2 regions of the Tissierella sp. QWL-11 genome follow, and region 1 is predicted to be linked to the other one. Evidence: a T-box and tRNA genes for the amino acid it is inferred to sense, from the RefSeq annotation. Region 1 holds a T-box; the other holds one or more tRNA genes.
The links. The T-box of region 1 lies ahead of AC4PG3_RS09625 (valine--tRNA ligase). A T-box ahead of a tRNA ligase gene usually reads a tRNA of that ligase, here a tRNA-Val.

Region 2: it has a tRNA-Val gene. The T-box ahead of AC4PG3_RS09625 (valine--tRNA ligase) is inferred to sense a tRNA for this amino acid. The anticodon was not compared.

Annotation. Positions count from the first base shown of each region.
Region 1 is NZ_CM178750.1:1,954,432-1,957,649, reverse strand. Features, by position in the region: gene AC4PG3_RS09635 (ABC transporter substrate-binding protein) at 1-539, opposite strand, end outside; gene pgsA (CDP-diacylglycerol--glycerol-3-phosphate 3-phosphatidyltransferase) at 644-1,171, shown strand; T-box leader at 1,216-1,425, shown strand; gene AC4PG3_RS09625 (valine--tRNA ligase) at 1,461-3,218, shown strand, end outside.
Region 2 is NZ_CM178750.1:510,575-513,792, forward strand. Features, by position in the region: gene AC4PG3_RS02445 (ABC transporter permease) at 1-404, shown strand, start outside; gene AC4PG3_RS02450 (M20 family metallo-hydrolase) at 476-1,669, shown strand; tRNA gene AC4PG3_RS02455 (tRNA-Val) at 1,720-1,796, opposite strand; gene AC4PG3_RS02460 (threonine synthase) at 1,844-2,962, opposite strand; gene zupT (zinc transporter ZupT) at 3,082-3,218, shown strand, end outside.

The sequences.
Region 1 (3,218 bases):
GCTCCTGCCATAGCACTAAACTGTATATCAGTTCTAACTTCCACATCTTCACCTAGTTTAAGACCATGAGATTTTAACACATATTCTAAAGTCATCTCAGGCATTCCACCTTTTCTTCCACCGATCACTGTAGTTCCTCTTAGTTTATCAAATGTGAAATTCTCATCTTTCTCTCTACTTACTAAAAATGATCCATCTCTTTGAGTAAGTTGAGCAAAGTTTACTACATAGTTATCTCTGTCTTGATTGTATACATATACAGATGCTTCTGGTCCCATAAAGCCGATGTCCGTTTCTCCACTTAAAAGGGAAGCCATAACTTTATCCGCGCCTTTTCCATTTATTAATTCTATTTCAAAGCCTTCTTCTTCAAAAAAACCTTGAGTTATGGCTACATATTGGGGTGCATAAAATACTGAATGTGTAACCTCCATAAGTTTAATCTTCTCCATTGAGTCATCCTTACAAGCTGTGGAGATAACAGCTAGCATTATGACAAATACACAGATTATTGATATTTTTTTCAAAAACCTAGACATGAAATCACTCCTTATATTGTAATTAGTAATATAGTGCTATATAATGATATAGTATTCTTTTATGAATTCAATGGTTACTAAATTTTAAATTAGGAGGTTTTTCTATGAATATACCTAATCTATTGACAATTCTAAGGATAACTTTAGTTCCTATTTATTTATTTGCATTTTTTTCCAATATAGAAAACAAATTATTGGTTTCTGGATTAATATTTTTATTAGCTGGAATAACAGATTTACTCGATGGGAAAATTGCAAGAAAATATAATTTAATAACAAAACTGGGGATAGTCCTAGATCCTATCGCAGATAAGATGATGACATTTGCCGTTCTTATAAGCTTTACATATGGAGGTCTTATACCGTTTTGGATTTTAATAGCTTTGGGAATAAAGGAAATACTACTTATATTAGGTGGAGGAATTTTGTATTTATTCAAAGGAAAACAAGTTCTGCCTTCGAATAAATATGGAAAACTTGCTACAGTATCCTTCTATATTGCTGCACTTTCTGTAGTATTTAAATTAGGAGAAATGGCTTCTTTAGTACTTTTTTTAATTACAGTAGGTTTAAATATATTAGCATTTATAAATTATTTGATATTGTATATTAAAATGACTGAAAAGAGCTAGTTGACAAAGTATGACAATATTTATATAATTGATTTAACAATTTTATACTTGCATAGAAAAAGAGGAGTAAATAGATACCTTATACAGAGAAAAGGTCCCAGGTTGAAAGGCCTTTAAGCTATATCTATTGAAAGTAGCTTTTGAGCATTTGAGCTGAAACTAAGTAAGCTTAAACGGTTAAGCCGTTATACATTTAAGAGCCATGAAGTTCATGGAATTAAGGTGGTACCGCGAATTTACCCTTCGTCCTTTTATAGGATTGAGGGATTTTTTATTTAGGAGGAATATTATGTTAGAGAATTTACAAAAGACTTATAACCCAAAGGATTTTGAAGACAGACTTTATAAATTTTGGAATCAAAATAATTATTTTAAGGCAAATGTCAATGAAGAAAAGGAAGCATTTACTATAATGATGCCACCTCCAAATGTTACTGGAAATCTTCATATGGGTCATGCTTTAAATAATACTATTCAAGATATATTAACTAGATGGAAAAGAATGAAGGGATATGAGGCATTATGGCTTCCAGGAACAGACCATGCAAGTATTTCTACAGAAGCTAAGGTAGTTGAGAAATTAAAAAAAGAGGGAATAGACAAAGAAAGCCTAGGAAGAGAGAAGTTCTTAGAAAAAGCTTGGGAATGGACAGAGTTATATGGTGGAAATATTAAAAATCAACTTAAAAAACTAGGTGTATCCTGTGATTGGAGTAGAGATAGTTTTACTTTAGATGAAAATTTAAGTAATGCTGTTGAAGAAGTATTTATAAGGCTATATGATAAAGGGCTTATATATAGAGGAGATAGGATTATAAATTGGTGTCCAAGTTGTGCTACAGCAATATCTGATGCAGAGGTAGAGCATGAAGATAGTAAGAGTTATATTTGGCATATAAGCTATCCTGTGAAAGATAGCGATAGATCAATTACCATAGCTACTACAAGACCTGAGACTATGTTAGGAGACTTAGCTATAGCAGTACATCCAAATGATGATAGATATAAGGACTTAGTTGGTAAAACTGCCATACTTCCTTTATCAAATAGAGAAATACCTATTATAGCTGATGAATATGTTGAAATGGAATTTGGTACTGGAGCTTTAAAAATAACACCTTCTCATGACCCAAATGACTTTGAAGTAGGAGAGAGATTTGGACTAGGTCAGTGTATTGTAATAGATGAAAAGGGACATATAAATAAAAATGGTGGAAAATATGAAGGTTTAGATAGGTTTGAAGCTAGAAAGAAAATAGTAGAAGATTTAAAAGAAAATGGATATTTAAAAGAAATAAAAGAGCATGAAAATGCAGTGGGACATTGCGAAAGATGTAATACTATTATTGAACCTTTAATATCTAAACAGTGGTTTGTAAAGATGAAACCCTTAGCAGAACCAGCTCTAGAGGCATTTAGAAATGGAGAATTAAACTTTATACCTGAAAGATTTGGTAAAATATATATTAACTGGTTAGAAAACATAAGAGATTGGTGTATTTCTAGACAGCTTTGGTGGGGACATAGGCTTCCTGTATACTATTGTCAAGATTGTGGAGAGATTATAGTTTCCAGAGAAACACCTGATAAATGTGATAAGTGTAATAGCAAAAATATTATTCAAGATAATGACACATTAGATACTTGGTTTTCTTCTGCCCTTTGGCCTTTTTCAACTTTAGGTTGGCCAGATGAAACTCCAGATTTAAAATACTTTTTCCCTACTGATGTATTGGTAACGGGATATGATATTATATTCTTCTGGATAATTAGAATGGTATTTTCAAGTATAGAGCAAATGGATGAAGTGCCATTTAAAGATGTATTCTTAACTGGATTAGTTCGTGATAGTCAAGGTAGAAAGATGAGTAAGTCCCTTGGAAATGGAATAGATCCATTAGAGATAATTGATATTTATGGAGCAGATGCTTTGAGATTTACCCTAGTTACTGGGAATACTCCAGGTAATGATATGAGATTTTCTAATGAAAGAGTAGAATCAAATAGAAACTTTGCAAATAAGTTGTGGAATGCAACTAGATTTGTA
Region 2 (3,218 bases), 1.2 Mb from region 1:
TTGGTTTAGGATTAGAGTCTAAAATTGCCATTGTAGTACTGGTTGTATCCTTCCCCATCATGATAAATGAAGTGGTAGCTATAAGAAGTATTGATTCTAACATTATGAACTTTATGAAGATATTAGATGCTTCAAGATTACAAAAGTTTTTGTTTATTGAATTGCCATATTCTTTAAAGGCAATCCTTTCTGGAGTTAAGGTAGCTCTTACGCAAGCTATTGTAGCAGCAGTAATAGGAGAGATGATAGGAGCAAAATCAGGATTAGGATACCTATTGACATTAGGAAATGAAACATACGATATAGAGCTGGTCATTTCCTCAGTAGTAGTACTAAGTTTAATAGGATTAGTACTCTACTTAGTAGCAGAATTTACAGAGAAAAAATTGATTAAATGGAGCTAAAATATAAGAGATAACCTTCAAGTTATCTCTTATATTTATTAAGGTAATATTAGTAAAGAAGGGGGATTATAGTGGAAAACTTAAAAAAATGGTTTTGTGAATTAGATGAAATAGGAAAAGACACCTTAGGTGGAGTTTCCCGATTAGCCTACTCTGTAGAAGAAGATTTTATGCACGACAAATTATCCGAATTTTGCAAAAATATAGGGTTGAAAACCAGTGTAGATGCTTATGGAAATACATTTATATATATAAATGATTATGCAGAAGAATATACTTTGATAGGCTCTCACTTAGATTCTGTGCCAAATGGAGGTAAATATGATGGAGTAGCAGGTGTTCTAGCAGGCTTACTTATTTTAAAGTGGATAAAAGAAAGCAATCTAGATATACCTGTTATGGTAGCTGCATTTAGAGCAGAAGAAACAAGTATATTTGGAAAAGCTACAATTGGGAGCAATCTAGCCCTTGGGAAAATTAGCAAGGAAGAATTATCTAATATAGTAGATGAAAATAAAAAAGCTCTATATAGTATTTTAGATGAAAAAGGATTTTTAAAAAATACATTTAAATTACCAAATATTAAGAGATATTTTGAAATACATATAGAACAAGGTAGAGTTTTATGGGATAAAAATATGGACCTAGGAATAGTTACATCAATAGCCGCCCCAAGAAGGTTTATGCTAAACATAGAGGGACGCCAGGATCACTCCGGTGCAACTCCTATGGATATGAGAAGAGATGCTTTATGTGGAGCCTCAGAGATTATATTAGCTGTAGAAAAATATGGCCAACAAGAAATGTCAAATTCTACAGTTGCCACAGTAGGGATATGTGAGACTTTGCCAAATGCAATGAATGTAGTTCCTGGACAAATAAGTTTAGGAATAGATATAAGAGGTATCCAAAGTGAAAGTATAAATAGGGTAGTAGAAAACTTAAAAGAATTTATAAAACAAGTTACAGTAAAAAGAGGATTATCATATGATTTAGAAGAAATATATCATGAAGAGCCTGTAGAACTTAGTATGGAAATAATAAAAGGACTAGAAAATAAAGCTGAGGATTTAAATTTAAACTTTAAAAAGATGCCAAGTGGAGCAGGCCATGATGCTATGGGATTTGCACCAAATTATAAGACGGGGATGATATTTATACCAAATAAGGAAGGTATAAGTCATAATCCAAAGGAAGACATAAGAATAGAGGATTTATATAGAGCTTCTAGATTTTTATATGAATATATAAAAGAGATAAACTAGGTTTATCTCTTTTGTTTACCCACTATGGTTCGTTAATTTAGCTTATAAAATGGTGGTCGATACTGGGCTCGAACCAGTGACCTCTACGATGTCAACGTAGCACTCTAGCCAACTGAGCTAATCGACCACTTAATACTATTCACTATTATAGCATTTAAGCTTATGGTTTACAATCTATTTTTCTGATTTTAACCCTGCTCCACAAAGGGGTAATACTACTTTCCCTAAAGAGCTCTTGTCTTTATAATTATGATTAAAGGCTGCAAAAGTGGCAGCAGTTGTTATTTCTACAAAAAAACCTTTTTGGGCTAAGTCTATTTGAGTAGAGAGTATTTCATCTTCAGGCGCAGTGATTATGTCTCCATTTGTTTCCCTCATGGCTTTTAAGATTTGCTTGCCTCTTTTAGGAGCTGCTATGGCAATTCCTTCAGCTTGAGTACCTTTATTTTCAACTTCTTCTACATAGTCTAAATCTTCTTTAAGAGCTTTATATATAGGACAGCATCTATCAGACTGGACACCTATAATTTTGGGCATACTTTTTATAAGTCCTAAATCCATTAAATCTCTTAATCCATAATAAGCTCCAAGTAAAAGTGTTCCATTTCCAACAGGAATAATTAAAGTATCTACCATATCACCTTTTAATTGCTCATAAATTTCATAGACATAAGTCTTAGTGCCCTGGTAGAAGTAAGGATTGTATACATGACTTGCATAAAAGCCCTCTCCGTTTTCTACAGCCTGTCTTGCAGCCTTAGCAGTATCTTCCCTTGACCCAGTAACTATATGGACATTTGCTCCATGGGATTGTATCATTTTTATTTTTTTAGGTGAAGTAGTTTCTGGAACATATATATCACAGTCAATATTAACTCTTTTAGCATATGCAGCTATGGAATTACCTGCATTTCCACTACTATCTTGGATTACTTTTTTAGCTCCAAATTCCTTTGCTTTTGAAATTAATACACTAGCACCTCTATCTTTAAAGGAAAGTGTAGGCATCATATAGTCCATTTTAACTAATATATTAGTATTTTCAGGGTCTAGTGGAACTAATGAAGTGAGTCCCTCACCCATGGATACATCCTTCCAAATTGATTGGTTATTTTCAAATGGGAGAGCTTTTAGGTATCTAAATAGGCTCCACTCTTCTTTCAATATACTATTTAGAGAAAGAACTTTTTCAAAGTTATCTAAATCTAGCATACCTCCACAGGTGCATATGTATGGAAAATCATATGGTGAGTACTTTTTACCACATTCGCTGCATATATAATCAATAGACATAGAACCACCCCTTAAATTATAATCTATATACAATTATAACATTTTTTAGATGGAATTCTCTAGATTTTTGATAATTTTTAAGATAAAATAAGTATAAATCATATATATTGGAGGAAAACATGGATATCAATATTATAAATGTTTTACAGAGTTTTGGACTTACATTAGTAGTAGGTCTTTCAATGGGAATAGGTAGCCTTATATCTTTCTTTGCAAAGGAGACTAATAAAAGGTTTTTAGCTCTTTCTTTAAGTTT